Luteolibacter yonseiensis: one gene and its partner. Each later gene encodes a partner of the first gene's protein in a complex. Links are inferred from orthologs where the notes say so. Each region holds a gene or a part of one and is shown on either strand. Other genes may lie near its edges.

The links.
Region 2: the proteins of JIN84_RS21190 (region 1) and accD are in contact, whole or in part, in a solved structure (PDB 8UXZ), measured with the Escherichia coli proteins. The link is inferred for Luteolibacter yonseiensis from one-to-one orthologs.

Annotation. Positions count from the first base shown.
Region 1 is NZ_JAENIK010000013.1:177,782-186,903, reverse strand. What follows is about bases 1,846-4,675. They hold JIN84_RS21190 (acetyl-CoA carboxylase carboxyltransferase subunit alpha), read left to right. Parts: upstream 1,846-2,697; coding sequence 2,698-3,654; downstream 3,655-4,675. Other genes in these bases: JIN84_RS21185 (Gfo/Idh/MocA family protein), read left to right, coding at 3,737-4,675; JIN84_RS21195 (rhodanese-like domain-containing protein), read left to right, coding at 2,081-2,617; JIN84_RS21200 (KH domain-containing protein), read left to right, coding at 1,846-2,030. Outside these bases: JIN84_RS21210 (zinc-binding metallopeptidase family protein), read right to left, coding at 1-406; pssA (CDP-diacylglycerol--serine O-phosphatidyltransferase), read right to left, coding at 410-1,297; more of JIN84_RS21200, read left to right, coding at 1,425-1,845; more of JIN84_RS21185, read left to right, coding at 4,676-4,819; JIN84_RS21180 (Gfo/Idh/MocA family protein), read left to right, coding at 4,853-6,016; JIN84_RS21175 (metal ABC transporter substrate-binding protein), read right to left, coding at 6,127-7,005; JIN84_RS21170 (endonuclease/exonuclease/phosphatase family protein), read right to left, coding at 7,051-8,121; JIN84_RS21165 (Sec-independent protein translocase subunit TatA/TatB), read right to left, coding at 8,152-8,349; JIN84_RS21160 (hypothetical protein), read right to left, coding at 8,477-8,620; JIN84_RS21155 (fumarate hydratase), read right to left, coding at 8,638-9,122. UniProt on the Escherichia coli protein: Component of the acetyl coenzyme A carboxylase (ACC) complex. First, biotin carboxylase catalyzes the carboxylation of biotin on its carrier protein (BCCP) and then the CO(2) group is transferred by the carboxyltransferase to acetyl-CoA to form malonyl-CoA.
Region 2 is NZ_JAENIK010000011.1:131,272-140,404, reverse strand. What follows is about bases 4,454-7,294. They hold accD (acetyl-CoA carboxylase, carboxyltransferase subunit beta), read left to right. Parts: upstream 4,454-5,379; coding sequence 5,380-6,210; downstream 6,211-7,294. Other genes in these bases: JIN84_RS10290 (metallophosphoesterase family protein), read right to left, coding at 6,999-7,294; JIN84_RS10300 (hypothetical protein), read right to left, coding at 6,290-6,754; rsgA (ribosome small subunit-dependent GTPase A), read right to left, coding at 4,454-5,089. Outside these bases: JIN84_RS10325 (HEAT repeat domain-containing protein), read right to left, coding at 1-494; bifunctional diaminohydroxyphosphoribosylaminopyrimidine deaminase/5-amino-6-(5-phosphoribosylamino)uracil reductase RibD, read right to left, coding at 616-1,632; JIN84_RS10315 (mechanosensitive ion channel family protein), read right to left, coding at 1,629-3,971; more of rsgA, read right to left, coding at 3,989-4,453; more of JIN84_RS10290, read right to left, coding at 7,295-7,799; 23S rRNA (guanosine(2251)-2'-O)-methyltransferase RlmB, read right to left, coding at 7,792-8,394; JIN84_RS10280 (GbsR/MarR family transcriptional regulator), read left to right, coding at 8,530-9,051; JIN84_RS10275 (hypothetical protein), read left to right, coding at 9,122-9,133.

The DNA of each region.
Region 1 (9,122 bases):
TGTCGTAGGAGGTGAGCACCCATACCGGCGGCCGGTCGGATTTCTGGCCTTGGATCGTCACCTGGAGCAGCGGCCAATCCGCCGGGCCACGGTGTTTTTTCACGGTGTATCCCGTGTTCGAAGGGCCGAGCAGTCCTTCGATCATGGACGACGTCCGGGACAAGGCCGCCGCGGCGGTTTCGGACGACGTGTTCCGCTCGCCGATCACTTCCACGAATTTCTTCAGGTCATCCGCGATCAGTTCGGAAGAGACGGCTTTCACGAACCGTTCCTGTTCCACCTGCGCTTCTTTTTTTTCCCGGTGGAAATAATACCACAGCGCTCCGCCACCGGAGGCGAGCAACCACACGGGAAGCAGGACGAGAAAAAGGGTGACGGCGACGGGCCGTTTTTTCAACTCGCTCATCTCCTATTCCTTGTGGGCGCTGTCTTCGATCAGTGGAACGGCGGTCTCATCCTCCGAGTCCACCTCGACTTCGATCTCCTTGCGCAGCTTTTGGGAGATCCAAGGCCGCACCAGTCCATACAGCAGGAACATGCTGAAAAGCACCACCGGCATCACGTAACGGAACAACACCGTGGCGAAAACGAGCAGCATCGCGATGACGATGGCACCCAGGGTGCCGCGTGTCTTCCAATCCACCTTCTTGAAACTGGGGTAACGCACATCGCTGATCATCAGGAGGGAAAGCCCGAGCATCGCACCTGCCAAAACGTATTTCCACAAGCCGAGTTCGTGGTCGTTCTCGTGAAGATCGATGATCAGGAACGTCAGCGACGCGATGAACCCGGCCGCCATCGGAATCGGAAGGCCGCGGAAATCGGTCGAGGCACCGGGCTTTTTCGGCAGGGCGGCGAGGCAGTTGAATCTCGCGAGGCGCAGGGCTCCGCAGACCAGATAGATCAAGGCGATCGCCCAGCCGATGTTGCCCAGCGGATAAAGCACCGCGCGGGAGAGCAGCATGGCGGGAGCCATGCCGAAGGAAATGATGTCCGCCAGAGAGTCGAATTCCCGGCCGAACGGTGATTCCTGCCCACCCAGCCGTGCCAGCCGCCCGTCCAACAGGTCGAACAAACAGGAGCCGAAGATCAGCAGGATCGCATACTCATAATAGCGTTTTGAGATTTCGAAATATTGCTTGGCGGAAAGCAGTCCGTCTCCGGAGTTCTTCTGCACCTCGATGAGGCCGATGACGATCATCACGACGGCGAAAAATCCGCACGCCAGATTGAGTGCCGTCATCAGGTTCGGCAAAAAGTAGATTTTTGGTTCGTCAGGATCGCGTTCCCTCGGCATGCGGTAGTCTATTCCACGACTTGCCATCAGTAAACAGCGCAAAGTATGCAAGATTTCAACCGGTCCCGGATGAGGGTTATTTGCTTCCAGCGATCATTGTGGCAGGTTTATCTTCAAGAAGACCGACATGCCAACCCGTGCTTCAAAGATCGCCAGCTCGCTCAAGCAGATCGGGGACATCCATGTGAATGACGTGGACCTGCGCGGACTGCTGAACACCGACATCGAAGAACTGGAAATCTCGCGTTCCCTCCGCCGCCTTGGCCGGATCCGTGTGACGGACTGGGAGTTCAGCGACGTGTTGCCTGCGGTGAAGAAGGTGGCGAACCAGGAGGTTCATGTGATGGACTTCCTCAGGCGCACCGCCAATTACAAGGTGATGGACTGGGATTTCCGAGTGTCCGGCACGGAGGGCAGCCGGAAACCTGAGGAGGAAATCACCGATTCCCCTGAAATCCGGGCGCTGATCGTCCGATTGAAGGGTTTCCTGCAATATTTGGTGCTCCATCTCGTCGAGAAACCGGAACTCGCACGGATAAGGGTTTCCCCATTGCAACCACGCGGCCTGAGATTCAGGCTCGTTCTGGTGAAAAAAGATGTCTCGACGCTCATCGGCAGGGAGGGACAGACGGCTGCGGCCATCCGCGGCATGATGAAGGCCGCCGCCCGCAGCCACGGGGTCGACATCCTGCTGCAGATCCACTCGCATGAAGAAGAGGCGGATGACCGCTGATCCGGGATAGCGGGGTTGTTTTCAAACGAACCGTGGTTCACACTCCTCCCATGCAAGTCTCCGAACTGACGACCGATTCACCGATGGGGCAGATCATGGAAGCCCTGCCGGGGGCCAAGCGGGCGATCTTCGCCCGCTACCACCTGGGGGGGTGCCAGAGCTGCGCGTTCTCGAACGAGGAAACGCTGGCGGAACTCAGCGCCCGCTCGGAAATTCCGGCGGACGAGGTGCTGAAACATCTGCTCGCCAGCCATGTGCATGATTCCGAAATGCTGATGGAGCCAGCCGTGGCGAAGGAGGAGATTTCCACCCTGCGCCTCATCGACCTTCGCACCCGCGAGGAGCACGAGGCCGTCGTCATCGCGGGGTCCGAGTTCTTCACCCAGGAACTCCAGCAAAAGCTCTTCGCCGGGGATTCGGATGCCCGGATCCTGCTCTACGACCACAGTGGGAAGAATGTCCTGGATCAGGTGGCCTGGTTCCGGGGACACGGACTCAAGCAGACCTACGGGCTGCGTGGCGGCATCGATGCCTGGAGCAGGGAAGCGGACCCGTCCGTGCAGCGCTACCGGCTGGAAATGGACTGAGGCGGGAGAACGTCATTCCCACGTTTCAAAGTTCCATCTTGCATCCAACCGCCAGAATCCCGAACCTCCGCGCCTCTACCATGCAGCTCCTCGAATTCGAAAAACCGGCAGCCGATCTTGAACGCGAACTCGAGAAACTTCGTACGAAGTCCGCTTCGCAAAACATCGACATGTCCGCGGAGATCTCCATCATGGAGAACAAGCTCGCCGAGACGAAGGCGCAGATTTACAAAAACCTAACCCCGTGGCAGCGTGTCCAGATCGCCCGTCACACGAACCGTCCGTTCATGCTCGACTACGTTTCCCTCGCATTCACGGATTTTTGTGAACTCCACGGAGACCGCCACATTGGCGATGACGCATCCATGCCGGGTGGATTCGCCCGCATCGGCGGCCAGCGGGTGGTGGTCATCGGCCATCAGAAGGGGCGCGACACCAAGGAAAATCTCAAACGCAACTTCGGCAGCGCGCACCCTGAAGGCTACCGCAAGGCATTGCGCCTGATGAAGATCGCTGAAAAATTCGGCCTTCCGGTCATCACCATGATCGATACTCCCGGCGCCTTCCCGGGCATCGGCGCGGAGGAGCGGAACATCGCCGAAGCCATCGCGTTCAATCTCCGGGAAATGATGCTGCTGAAAGTCCCGGTCATCGCCATCGTCCTCGGTGAGGGCGGTTCCGGCGGTGCCCTCGGCATCGGCGTCGCCGATCGCGTCATCATGATGGAGAACGCGTACTACTCCGTCATCAGCCCGGAAGGATGCGCGGCCATTCTCTGGAAGCACCGCAAGCACGCTCCGGAAGCCGCGGAAGCCATGAAACTCGTTGCTCCGGACCTGAAGAAACTCGGCCTCATCGACGACGTGATCGACGAGCCCACCGGCGGCGCGCACAACGACCACCAGGCCACGGCGGAAGCCTTCCGCGACAAGGTCCTTTCCCACATCGCCGAGCTGTCCAAGCTGGGCACGGAGCAACTCCTCAACGAACGCTACGAGAAATTCCGCGCCTTCGGCGAGTGGCAGGGGAAAGAATGAGCCAAAGTTCCCCGTATCCCGCGCGCGATGTTGCAAAAAGCACGCCGCCAATTTTCCATTTTACCCAAAAAAATACCATATCATGTCGATCAAAGTAGGAGTCATCGGAGCAGGCGGAATGTTGCAATACCACGCCGCGGGTTTTCGCCAGGCAGGAGCTGAAATCGTGGCCGTCGCCGATCCCGCACCCGGTGCCGCCGCACGTGCCACGGAGAAGTGGGGCATCGCGAACGCTTACGAGTCCGTCGATGCCATGCTGGCCGAATGCGCGGAACTCGATGCCGTCAGCATTATCGTGCCGAACAAGTTCCACGCACCGCTCGCGCTCCAGTGTCTCAAGGCTGGAAAACACGTTTTCTGTGAAAAACCACCCGCCCTCAAGGCTGCGGAGGTCGAGGAAATGATCGCCGTCGCCGATTCGGTGGGCAAGAAGCTGATGTTCAACTTCAACAACCGCGCCCGCCCCGAGTCCCAGGCGATGAAGGGCTATTGCGACGACGGAACCGTCGGCTCGATCAACTCCGCCCAGGCGAAGTGGATCCGCCGCACCGGAATTCCGGGCTTCGGCGGTTGGTTCACCACCAAGGAACTCTCCGGCGGTGGCGCGGTCATCGACCTGCTCCACATGATCGATCTCGCCCTGTATTTCATGGGTTACCCCGAGCCCGCGCACGTGCTTGCGAACACCTTCGACACCTTCATCACCGACAGGGGATTCAAGGGTCCTTGGGGCATCCCCGACCGTGCCGATGGCACGAACAACGTCGAGGCCGCCGCCCACGGATTCGTCACCTTCAAGACCGGCCAGGTCCTCACGCTGCAGGTCTCCTGGGCGGAGATGGTCAAGCGCGAGGAAGTCTCCGTCGTCTTCCAAGGCACCAAGGCCGGTGGCAAGGTGGAGCGCCTTTTCGGTCGCGACGGTTTGGATGAAACCGCCATCGACACCTGCGAACTCTACGTCCAGGAAAACGGCAACAGCGTGAACCGCACCATCGTCACCCCGGCGTGTGAGGACATGGGCCGCAGCAATTCCGCCCGCAACTTCATCGAAGCGATCGAAGGCAAGGCCGCCGCGCTCAATACCCCGGACCAGGCGCACAAGCTGATGAAGATCATCGACGCGCTCTACGAGTCCGCCGCTTCCGGCAAGCCTGTCTCGATCTGATTCCTCACACCCAACCAAGAACCCAACTTCCTCATGACCCGCAAACTCCGCATGGGCATGGTCGGTGGTGGACGCGGTGCCTTCATCGGCGCCGTCCACCGCATGGCTGCGAACCTCGACGGGAAAATCGAACTCGTCGCCGGTTGCTTCTCGTCGAACGCCGAGAAATCCAAGCTCTCCGGCGAGGATTTTTTCCTCGACCCATCGCGGGTTTACACCTCTTACACGGAGATGGCGAAGACCGAAGGCGCGCTGCCGCTGGGCGAGCGCATCGACTTCGTCAGCATCGTCACCCGGAATGACCTGCATTTCCCGGTGGCGAAGGCCTTCCTCGAAGCGGGAATCCACATCGTCTGTGAAAAGCCGATGGCGTTTTCGCTCGCGGAAGCGAAGGAGTTGAAAAAGATCGTCGTCGAGTCCGGCCTCGTCTTCGCCCTCACGCACAACTACACGGGATACCCGATGGTCAAGGAAGCGCGGGCGATGGTGAAGGCAGGGAAGCTGGGCCGCATCCTGAAAATCGTCGCCGAGTATCCGCAGGGATACGCCGTCGGCGCGATCAAGCAGCAGGCGGACGGAGCGATTTCCAACTGGCGCATGGACCCGAGCGTGGCGGGTGTCTCGAACTGCATCGGTGACATCGGCTCCCATGCGGAGAACCTCGCCCGCTACATCACCGGTCTCGAACTCGAGGAAATCGCCGCGGATCTCAACACCTTCATCCCCGGCCGCACGCTGGATGACGACGGCAGCATGCTCGTCCGTTACGAAGGTGGCGCCCGCGGGGTTCTCTTCGCCTCGCAGATTTCCACGGGCGATGAGAACAACCTGAACATCCGCGTTTACGGTGAGGATGCGTCCATCGAGTGGCACCAGGAGCACCCGAACGAACTCATCGTGAAATTCGCCGACGCTCCCCGCCAGGTCTGGCGCCGGGGCAACAGCTACAACGGCCCGGAAGCCGCGAAATACACACGGCTTCCATTCGGCCATCCGGAAGCGTTCATCGAAGCCTTCGCGAACGTCTACCTTGCGGCCACGGAGGCGATTTCAGACCACCTCGCGGGCAATTATCCCCGCGCCGAGGGCTACGATTTCCCGGATGTCGATGATGGTGTGGAGGGTATGGCGTTCATCGAAGCCGCCGTCGCGTCCTCCAAGGAGAACGCCGCTTGGAAGCCCGTCCACGGAGCCTGAAACCGGGAGCGCGGAATTCATTCCGCGCGAAAGGCTTTGCGTGAGTCTCGGTAGCCCATAGGACCCATAGGACCTCGATTCGCGCGGAATGGACTGCCGCGCTCCAATGCTTACCTGCCCAAGCCTTTCACGATGGCGGTCACATTATGGCGCACCATTTCGTCGTAGCTTTTGACGCCGGTACCGTCCGCGATGAGCGGCTCTCCCAGCCGGATGCCGGTATCGTTCGTCAACGTTTGCAGGATCTTGGGATTCGACTCTTTCTCCGGGAAAATCGCCAAAACCTTTTCCTTCTTGAGAGTCGTGACCAGCGCCGCCAGTTCCTTGGGATCCGGCATTTGTTCCCTACTAAGGCCCTGCACCGGGTGGGCGGTGAAGCCGAAGTCCTTGCAAAAATAATTGAACGCCGCGTGCGCTGTCGCCAGATGCCGGCTGTCTCTGGGGATTTTTGAAATCTCGCGTCTCGTCCAGCGCTCCAGCTCATCGAGTTTTTTCCGGTAAGCTTCGGCATTCTTCCTGAACTCTTCCGCATGCTCCGGTGCAGCATCGGCAAGCGACCCGCTCACGATTCCCGTCGCCCGGCGGAACAGATCGATCGAGTGCCACCAGTGGGGGTCGGTTTCGTGTTCGTGGTCGTGATCATGCCCTTCGTGGTCGCAAGCTCCCTCCAACGCCGGCAAGGTCGAGCCCACCTCCACGAGCACCGCCTTGTTCGCGATGATGGCCTTCAACTTGGGCAGGTAGCCTTCCAATCCCATGCCCGCGACCAGATAAATCGTGGCGCCTTCTGCTTTTTTCAGATCGTCCGGTTTGGGCTCGAAGTGATGGGGATCGCCGTTCGGACCGATCAGATCCACCACCTCCACCGACCCGCCGCCCACTTGTCTGGCGATGTCTCCCAGCAGGGGATGCAGCACCGCGACCTTCAGTTCTCCCGCCTGCAATGGAAACAGGCCGAGCAGGATTGTGGCGAAAAAAACACGAAACATGGCCGGAACCTGCCGCGTATTTCGCGATTCGCAAGTAAATTGCGTTTACTTGAATATTGCCAGGACCGGCCGATGGTCGGATGCCTTGTTCCATTCCTCGTCGTCGATGATTTTCGCCGCGGGAAAATCCACGTCTTTTTTCAACGCGCGGGTGACCATGATGTAGTCGATGCGGGAATAAATGTCCTGGAATTCCCAGTAGTGGGTCCATGCCATCTGGCGGGAGTCCTTCGCGGGGATGGCGGTAAGATAGGTGGGGTCGCTGTAGTTCCCCGTGATGGTCTTGAGACTCGGACTGGCGCGGGTGTCGTTGAAATCGCCGTAAACGACGAGGCGGGCGTTTGGATTTTCCTTGAGGATGGAGTCCACATGGCGGCGCAGCAGGCGGGATTCGTGGAGGCGCATGGCTTCCTGGTCGCCTTGTTCGACATCGCGTTTGGATTTCAAATGCACGCCGAGAAAACGGTAGGATTTGCCGCGGACTTCGAGCGTGGCATCAAGGATGCCACGGTTGATCGCGAAGGTCTGCCCATCGAGCTGGTAGCTGGTTTCCGACGGCTTGGCGGTGGAAAGAATGGGAAACCTGGAAAGCAGGCCCAAGTGGCGCACGGGATCCGAACCGCCGGTGAAATGGGTGTGGGGAAGGTTCAGGCCCGCTGTCTTGAGACGTTCCTGAAGATCCGCGAGATCCGCCGCGGTGCCGACCTCACAGAGGCCGATGATGTCAGGCGAGTGGCGGACCAGCATCCGGACGACATCCTGCTTTTCCGATTCCGGTTTGGGCGCGCCCTTGATGGATTTCCGCTCCACGTAGCGGTCCATGGTCAGCCAGTTCTGGACGTTATAGGTGACGAAACGGAGACCGGTGTTACTTGGTGTCGCAGGTGCGGAGGATTCCGCATGTCCGGTTTTCGCAGATCGGGAATTCTCCGGCAGGCCTGCCTGCGCCGCGAGTGGCTGCGGCGGGGGAGGGGATCCGGTTGCCTCCGAGGAAGTCGGAAGTTCCGCAGCAGGAGTATTCCAATCCGGAGTCTTGCTCTTCTCGCAAGCGGTGCAGAAAAGAACCGCCGCAGCAAAAACAGCCCCAAGGATTCTTGGGGCTCGTATCGATGTCAAATTGAGAAGGACGCGCGAACGCATCCTGACTCAGGACTCGCGTGGTTCTTTGCCGGGAACTTCCTTCACGCGGGTTTCGGTCTCCGCGCGGGTGATTTCATGCTCGAACTCGTCACGTGCCTTCTTGAACTCACCCATGCTCTTGCCGACTCCGCGGGCAAGCTCGGGCAATTTTTTTGCTCCGAAGAGCAACAAGATTATGATGAAAATCACAACCATCTCCTGCATTCCAAATGATCCCATAGTTTTGTGGTGTTGTTGCTGGTAGGGTAACGTCGCAAAACCTGCTTGCAATTCATTTACTTTCGAATAAGCGACGAATTTTCTGAGGACGCTGTTTCGAAGGCGGCGATTTTTACGGAATGGGAGGAGGCGTGCGGTGTTTCTTACGGCGTTTCGTCATGAAAAGAGCGAATCCCAAAACGACTGCGACGGGCATCAGCAGGAGTCCCAGGGTTATCGAGATCACGATCCATTCCTGTATTCCGATGTTGCTCATGCGGGTGTTTCAAGCAGTCAATGACACACCGGGCAGGAGTTCAGGGAGGTGAAGAAGTCGTTCCCCTTGTTGTCCACCAGGATGAATGCGGGGAAATTCTCCACCGTGATCTTCCACACCGCTTCCATCCCGAGTTCCGGGAAATCGACCACTTCCTGGGAGCGGATATGATCCTGCGCGAGCAAGGCGGCTGGTCCGCCTGCTGAACCGAGGTAGAAACCGCCGTGCTTGTGGCAGGCTTCGGTGACTTGTTTCGAGCGGTTTCCCTTGGCCAGCATGACCATCGAGCCGCCGTGGGATTGGAAAAGATCCACATAGCCGTCCATCCGCCCGGCGGTGGTGGGACCGAAGGAGCCGGATGGCATGCCTGCCGGGGTTTTCGCCGGGCCGGCGTAGTAAACAGGGTATTTCCGGAAATATTCGGGCAGTTCGCCGGTATCATCGAGGATTTCCTTGAGTTTCGCATGGGCGATGTCGCGGGCCACGATGATGGTGCCTGTCA
Region 2 (9,133 bases), on another replicon or contig:
AGCCGCCACCTCGCCTTCTGGCAATCCGCCAGCACTTCGTCCCTCAGCAGCCCGGAGTATTGATAAACCCATGCCCTCGTCTCACGGGCTTTTTCCCCATCCTCGTCCAGATAGGCCGGCAGTTTGGGAAGAAGCTCCGCGACAATCCGTGCCGAAGGTTTATCCTGCGGCAGGAACCGCAGCACTTGTGGCGTGGCGGCCACATCCATGCGGATGGCTTCCAATATCCTCCGCCGTGCCTCAGCCGTGGGCATCGAACCGCCGCCATACCGCAGCCAGAAAGCGAGGTGCTCCAGTGGTTCCGCCCGATCCGCGGGAACACCCGGCCTGTCCAACCCGGGATCGGACCATCCCGGCATGGGTTCCCCCGCCTTGATGCGGTCTTCCAGGATCTGGTTCCAGTCCGCCTCATATCGCTCATGACCCGACAACAAGGCTTCTGGAAGCCTGTCGATCCCCTGCGCCGTCAAATGCCCGCACGGGAAAAACATCATCACACAAGCAACCGCGAGTCCCTGTCTCGAAATCAGATTGGAAATACCGCTCACAGTCCGACAACCTAGCCGATCGAACCGATGTGTCGAGAATGCGGGTCAGGCAACCCCGCTCCGACGATCATTTCACCAGCCCGCTCACCCTCACATCATTCCCGAGCTGCCGGAACTCCACTTCCTCCATCTTCAGAGACTCCCGCAGCCCATTCCCAGCCAATCCGGGCGAGGGACCACCGCAGAGAATCGGAGCGTAATAGATGACGGCCTCGTCCACGAGTCCGGCTTCGAAGAGCGCGGCGGAAAAGACGCCCCCGGCTTCCACCATCACGGTGAGAACGCCTTGCTCCTTCACCAGGCCGCGCAGGGTTTTTTCCAGATCATGACGCGGACGGATCAGGGTCCGTTCCTTCCATTCGTCGGAAAACAACGGCGCGTCCGAAGGCATCGTTTCCGGCTTGTCCGTGGCGACGACGCGCCACGGCTGGGTGCGGCCTTCAAGCAACTCCGGCACGCGGATGGTCAGCGCGGGATTGTCACGGCGCACCGTCTCGCCGCTGGTCAGGATGGCGTCCACGGTGGAGCGGAGTTTCTGAACGTCCGCGCGGGCGAGATCGCCGGTGAGCCATTGGCCCTCGCCGGGCGGCCGGGTGATGCGGCCATCGAGGCTCATCGCGGTCTTCCAGATGACCCATGGCAGTCCGGTCTCGCGAACCTTGAAAAACGGGCGGAGGATTTTTTCCGCCTCATCCGCGCAGACACCGGAGACCACCTCGATCCCTGCGGCGGTCAGAAGTTCGTCCGCACGTCCGGCGTGATCCGGGTTGCGGTCCACACAGGCGTAAACCACCCGTTTCACTCCAGCCTCGATGAGGCCCTGGGTGCAGGGAGGAGTGCGGCCATGGGTGGAACAAGGCTCAAGCGTGACGTAGATGGTGGAACCACGGACGTCCTTGCCACGGGCATCCGCAAGGGCCTCGCGCTCGGAGTGGGGCTCCCCTGCCTTGCGGTGCCAGCCTTTGCCCAACACCACGCCATCCTTCACGATCACCGCGCCCACCGGGGGATTCGGCGCGGTCCGGCCGATCCCTTTCCGGGCTTCGTCCAGCGCCGCCCGCATCCGGAGCACGTCATCACTCATGCCAGCGGACTGTTGGAGTTGCCGATCCATTCGAGCTGGAGAGGTTGGTCGGTGCGCACCGGAAAGTCCTGTTTGGCACCGGCGAATTCGATGCCGGCTTCGGAAAAGCGCTTCTCCAGCATGAAACGGATGTCACTGGCCACGACGTCGCCATTCGTCTTGTCGTTGAACTCCGTCCAGTAGAAGGCGGTGAAGACATAGGCGTTGTCCGTAATGTCCTCGAAGGTGATGACCGGCGCGGGCTCTTTCAGGATCAATCCATGACGCTCCACGCATTCCTTGATAATGGTGCTGACCGTCTGCGGGGAGGATCCGTGCGCGACCCGCACCGAAAGCGTGCGCCGCACCCGCCGGTTGGACAGCGTCAGGTTCGTGATCCGGTTTTCGAGGAAAAACGAATTCGGCACCAGCGTCTCCTTGCCGTCGCCACCGCGCAGGACGGAGGAACGGGTGTTGATTTCCGAGACGGTTCCGGACAGCCCGCCCACGTCCACGATGTCGCCCACGCGGATCTTGCGCTCGAAAAGCACGATGATGCCGCAGATGAAATTCTTGATGAGGGTCTGCGAACCGAAACCAAGACCGATGGCGAGCGCGCCCCCGAAGAAGGCGAAGATGGTGATCGGGATTTTCAGCAGCGAAAGCGTGCCGATCGCCAGGAAGACGGCGGCCACGATCATCGCCCAGTTCCTCAACGTCTTCGCCTGCGCTTCCGCGATGTGGCCACGGCGGGTGATGGTGCCCTGGATCCGGTTCGCGATCCTTGCGAGGATGGCGTAACCGATGGTGAAAAAGAACAGCGCCCGCAGCAACCCGCCCAGCGTGACCGGCACCTTGGTGGTGATGACCTGCCCCTGGACCTCCACCTTTTCCTCCGAACTCGTGACCTCGAAGGACCAGATCCGCAGCAACAGATCCCAGGCCTCGGTGGCGGATTCGGTGAGCTGCTGGTTGATCGTCTTCTTATCCCTCGGTGTGAAATCCACGATCCACCGTTCCAGAAGTTTCAAGTGGCTTCCGACGGAACGGGAAATCCGCTGGAAGACCGCGAGCTTCTCCGCCTTGCCCTTCCTTTGCTCGGCCATCAAGGGAGCTTTCGGGTCGGACGGATCGGTCGAGGCGTAGCGCGAATCCAGCCTGCTCAGATCCGCATTGATGCCGGAAATCTCGTTCTCGATGAAAACCTGCCAAGCATTGAGGCGGTCCCGCAGATCACGCAATGCGAGCAGTGATTTCGTGCGGGAGTCCGGCTTGGCGGCGTCATACCAGGACTTCCGCTCCTGATAGGAGCTGAGGATCATGGCTTCCAACTGGCGGAGGTTTTCAAACGCCTCGGCCACGGCTTCAAGGGTGTCCACCCGCTCGTTCGCGAGATCCATCCGGAATTTCGCGAGGTCGAGGCCCTCCGGCGCTTTCCCCTCCGGAGCGGAGGCAAGCAGGGCATCAAGCGCCGATTGTTCCTGCTTGCGCGCCGTGGTGGCGGATTTCTGGCGCTTCTGGACCGCGTCGAGTTCCTTGGTGAGCGCCGCTTTTCTCTCGGAGCTGGCGGATTCGATCTTCGCCAGATCTTCCTTGCCGAACCGGGTGCTTGAGCGGGCGATCTTGATTTTCCGGTCCAGCAGCGCGAGCTCGGCCCTGGTGCTTTCTATCTGGTAGCCGAGAATTTCGCAGCTGGTCTGGATCAAACCGACACGCACCGCGAACTGCCGGGCCTTGGCCTGCGAGGCGTCCCGCCTCCACTTCACGGCATCATCCCCATCGACCGGCAGCTTGTTCGCGGCCTCCTCGTTCGCCCGCGTTTCCACCAGCAACGGGGCGAGAGCACGCTGGAAGACGACCATCGACGACTCATGGGACGAAAGCTTGCCGCGCATGGCATCCTGCTCGTTCCGCAGTTCGTCGAGCATGAGGATCGAGTAGGGAGGAAGCTCCTTGAAGCCTACCCAGGCATCCGTCTCCTTGCGGGTGGCCTCCAGAGCCTTGCTTTCGGAAACCGCCACATCCAGCGACTTGAGATACCTGTCGATGTTCTGGACCGTCTGCTCCGCCTCATTCCGGCGCTCTTCCAGATCCTGGGGCGTGATGCCGGCGGGCAGCGAAGCCGCCGCCGCGGGATCATCGAACCGGGCGATGGACTCGGCCCCTTCCTTTCTCCACTGCTGGAGGCGGGCCAGACGGTCATCCGGTTTTTCCCCGGAGGGTGTGGACTTCTGGTCCCCCATGCTTTCCAACACCTTTTTCAGCCCCGGCGCATCGGCGGGAGATTCGTTGGAAAAAGCGAGCACGGCCGCGAGCAGGCAGGCCAGCTTCAGCTTGAAGGAAGTTTTTTGAAACAACATGGCTCCGGGTTCCTTGCTCACACGTCGCCGCGGTCGTCCTTTTCCAGTTGGATCCGGTCCGCCAGATTGCGGGCCTTCACGCTGTTGCGTTTCGCCCAGCGTTCGACGGCCATCTGGCGCTTCTCGGAGCGTTTCTTGAGCGCGGCGATCTCGTTTTCGAGATTGAGGAAATTTTCATAACGCCCGGCGTCGAGCGTACCCGCCTCCACGGCGGCGCGGATGGCACATTTCGCGTCCTTGCGGTGGCTGCAGTCCGAGAACTTGCAATCCGCGGCGAGCGCGGTGACATCCGCGAAACTGTCGCGCAGCGTGCTCTCATCCGTCCACATCTGGATTTCGCGCATGCCCGGGTTGTCAATGAGCATGCCGCCGTTCCGCAGCGGGACGAGCTCGCGGGAGGTGGTGGTGTGGCGGCCTTTGCCGGTGATCTCGTTCACCTCGCCGGTCCACTGCCAGTCGTCACCATAGAGCTGGTTCACCAGGGTGGACTTTCCAACCCCGCTGGAGCCCACGATGCACATGGTGGTCCCCTTCTTGATGTATTTCTTGAGCACCTTGAGCCCCTGCCCGCTCACCGCGCTGGTGACGTGCACGCTGGCACCGTCCCACAGGGCCGCGATCTCCGCCGCCGCGGCCTGGCTTTGCTCGATGGGAAGGAGGTCGGACTTGTTCACCAGAACCAGTGCCTTCGCACCGCTGCGGCCGATGAGCATGAAATAGCGCTCCATGCGGCGGATGTTGAAGTCCGCCCCCGCGTCCGTGACAACGGTGACGATGTCGATGTTCGCCCCGATAACCTGCGCCTGGCTGCTGTTGCCCGGCATCTTCCGCGAGAAACACGTCCGTCTCGGCAGCATCGCCCGGATGACCGACGGATGGTTTTCATCGCCGAGCTCGATCATCACCCAGTCGCCCACGGCAGGCAGATCCGCGTCGCAGGCGGCCTCATGCCAGACCCGGCCGCAGAGCACGACGTCGATTTCGTCGCCCCCCTTGATGAACGCGCCGTAGTTGATGACCGTCTCGCGGATCAGCCGCGCGGGGATCCAGCCCTTTCCCGCGAAGGCCGCGTGGGCTTTTTCCAAATCGTCGTTCCATCCAAGTTCTTTCAAGGTCATCCGCGCCCAATCTAGCGCAAGACGGGCGGCTGTCGATTCCTGCGTTCATAAGTGATTCCAGAACGGTGTCATCGGACCGGTTCCGCCTCCGGCGCCCGGAAGCCACCCCGGCTCGAAAAGAAAAATTCCGGTTTGTCCGCCTTCCAGGCCCCCGACCCACCGGGGAAATCCGCCATTTTCCGGCAGAGAACTTTCAAAAGGGGGTTGTCGTGGGGGAACGCCGTCGCTAGCGTGTCGGTCGCGAGCGGTCCGACACGACGCCTCCCGATCTCCAGCAACTTTCAAATTTTATGGGTATTTTCAGCAAACCCCGCCTGCGCAGCCTCGACCGACGTGAAGACATGCCCGAAGGACTTTGGGTGAAATGTCCGGACTGCGGCGCGCTGATCCATACGCTCGAACTCAAGCAGAACCTCCACGTCTGTGTGCATTGCAGCCACCATTTCCTCATCGATTCACGCGAGCGCATCGCGATGCTGGCGGACGAGGGATCGTTCGAGGAAACGGAAGCGGGCCTCGTTTCCGCCAATCCGCTGGGCTTCGCCGGTTACGAAGCGAAGACCGCGGCACTGCGGGAAAAGACCGGTCTGGACGATGCGGTGATCTCCGGCCGTCTCACGATCGACGGCCAGAAGGCGATGATCGCGGTGATGGATTTCAAATTCTTCGCCGGATCGATGGGCTCCGTCGTCGGCGAGAAAATCACCCGCGCCATCGAGACCGCCATCGCGGAAAAACGCGGTGTCATCATCGTCTCGGCCTCCTCCGGCGCACGCATGCAGGAGGGCATGCTTTCCCTGATGCAGATGGCGAAGACCTGCGGCGCGCTGGCCCGCCTGTCCGAAGCGAAGCTGCCTTACATCTCGCTGCTGACCCATCCGACCACCGGCGGTGTGACCGCCTCCTTCGCCACCATCGGCGACATCAACCTGGCCGAGCCGAAGTGCATGATCGGTTTCGCCGGCCCGCGCGTGGTCAAGGAAACGACCCACCAGAACCTGCCGCCCGGTTTCCAAACGGCGGAGTTCATGTTGGAGCACGGCCTCATCGACGCCATCGTGCCGCGGACGAAACTGCGGGAGCGGCTTGGCAGCCTGCTGGCGTACATGATGCCGCAGTGAGAAATTCGGGGAGCCGTGGCGTCACCTCGCTTTGGATCGCAGCAAGACGGCTGGGAACAAATTACCATCATCCGGGAGATCACCCCTCCCCCGGCGGAGTCACCACCACGACCCGCTCGACCCCGCGCTTTGAAAACTCCTCCCAGTAACGCTTCTCCCAAGCGACGGTGCGGGCGCGGCGTTCTTCCTCGCTGAGTTTTTCCCAGACATCGAAGCCGATGGCGCGGGCGAGATCCCGGTCCGAAAGGCGCACGGCGAGTTCGTCCCAAAAACTTTCGTTACGGAACTCCTCGTAGCACTCGTGATAGAACAGGCCTTCCTCCTTGTCCGCCTTGACGCGGAAGCGCTGGGTTTCCTCGTCGAATTCGATCCAATCGCCCAAGCCGGAATGGCCCGCTTTCTCGAGGATCTTGCTTTCAAGATTCTCGAATGCTGTGACCTGGTCGTTCGCGGATTCCTTCTGGTTCCATGACGCGACGTTCGCCGCGAGGCTGACCATTTCCACAAGTGTGGCGAGTTCCTGATCTGAGAGGCGCAAATGCATTCGTGCGGGGAGACAACCACCGGGCGGGGTTGGCCGCAAGCCCGCATGAGCGGAATGGAAAATATGAAAGGAACGGGAATGATCGGAAGCCCGCGGATCTTTCGCTTGATCTTGGCAAAATCCTCCGGCAGCTTGCGCACCTGCCGTGCACGAGTAGCTCAGCGGTAGAGCGGTCCGCTTACACCGGATTGGTCGGCGGTTCGATCCCGTCCTCGTGTACCATTTTCCTCCATGTGGAGGGCTTTCAGAAGCGCCAGACCTCGTGCGTTTCTCCTTTTTGCCAAATCCCCGAGGATTCCTCGATCACGCCATGGCTGAGCCAGCCATCATTCCACTCGACCCAGTGGGATCGACCCGGCGGCATGAACGACCCGGTGTTGATGATGCGGCGGCCGTTCCTCAACCAGCTTCCCCGGTGATGGAAGTGGCCGATGACGAGCATCTCCGCATTCGGAAAATAATTGGCGCAGAATTTGTCCCCCTCCGTCCCCTGGGTGAGCCAGGACTCGATCATTTTCACCGCCCGCATGGGAGGGAACACCGCATCCATGGCACGGAGGATGAACTTGCGTCCGCTCGGGTATTCCACCGAACGCAGTTCGCTGGCCACGGCACGGGCGACCTCCAGGCGTTGACCGATGTCTTCATGCGCATGGGGAAACCGGTCCCATAGCTCCTTCACGCGCCCGTTGTTGACGAGGATCTCGCGTTTCCACGGTGAGCCGTCGAAGAGCAGCGCGTCACCATGGGTGACGATGATCCTGCCGCCCGCCAGTTCCACCCAGCCGGGACCGGTCCAACCGGGATCGTGATTGCCGGGGAGGAAAACCGCTTCGGCACCTTCCTCGCGGCATAGTTCCTTCAGCTCCGCGAGCATGGCGGACGAATGTTGGAAATAAACACGGGCGAGTTCCTGCCAGGTGTCGCCATTGAAAATGACGGTCCCTGCTCCGGCGATGAGCGGTCGCAGGGTGGAAACCTCACGGATGCGCGAGACCTTGTGGCCGAGATGGAGATCTGAGAGAACCCGGACGGGTTCATTCATGGGCCACCCGGCGCTGGCGCACCGCCTCGAAGACGCAGACACCGGTAGCGACGGAGACGTTCAGGCACTCGACCTTTCCCGCCATCGGAATGGAGGCGAGAAAATCACAATTTTCCTCGGTCAGGCGGCGCATGCCTTTTTCCTCCGCTCCCAGCACGATGGCGAGCGGACCCTTCAGATCGAGATCGTAGATGGACTTCGCGGTCGCATGGTCCGACGTGCCGACGAGCCAGAGACCGGCGGCCTTCAGCTTTTCCATGGTGCGGGCGAGATTGGTGACTTGCGCGAAGGGCACGTGATCCGCCGCCCCGACGGACACACGCCGCACGGTCTCGGTGATGCCGACCGCCTTGTCCTTTGGCGCGACCACGGCGTGCACGCCGGCGGCGTCCGCGGTGCGGAGGATGGCTCCGAGGTTGTGCGGGTCCTGCACACAGTCGAGGATGAGAATGAAAGGCTCCTTCTGCTCCGCGACGATCGCCATCAGGTCATCCTCATCCAGCGATGGCGTGATGGTTTCCACCGTCTGGACGTGGCGGTTTTCGCGGGCTTGTTTGTTATTTCCGCCGTGAGGCGCGGAGAAACGCGGTTTCATGGAGGAAATCCTGAAACAGTCCGGACCACGGAGTCGAGCGCGATGACATCTGAAGAGAGATGCCGGCATCAAATGAGGAATCTCTTTTTCAAAAATCGCTTGTCATTTTCGAGTTTTCAGTATTTATTGAAAACCGTGAACGCGGAAGCCGCCAAACTGAAACAGGCCAAGGACGAATTCGTCTCCCAATGGGGCGCGCTTGGCACGCAGTGGGGCATCAACCGCACGATGGCCCAGATTCACGCGCTCCTCATGACCTCGCCTGTCGCGATGACCACCGACGAGGTGATGGACGAACTGCAGATCAGCCGCGGAAACGCCCACACGAATCTCAAGGAACTCGTCGCCTGGGGCCTGCTCCGGGTGGTGGTGAAAAAGGGCGAACGCCGGGAATACTTCGAAGCGGAGAAGGACGTGTGGACCATGTTCACCATCATCGCCCGGGAGCGGAAACGCCGGGAGATCGACCCCGCGCTGGCCATTGTTCACAAATGCGCGGAGGAGACCCGCGATATTTCCACGACGGAAGGTAAGGCTTTCTTCGCGCAAATGCGCGCGCTGGAGGAATTCGTCAGTTTCGCTTCGAAAATGTCCGACCGCGTCGCATCCATGAAACACGGAATCGCCGTGCAACTCGCGACCAAGATTCTCGGCTAAAAAAATTTCCCGTTTGTTTTCATATTTTACTGAAAACTCGGAATTAACAAAAACAAAGAAAGATAAAAACATGAACGCCACA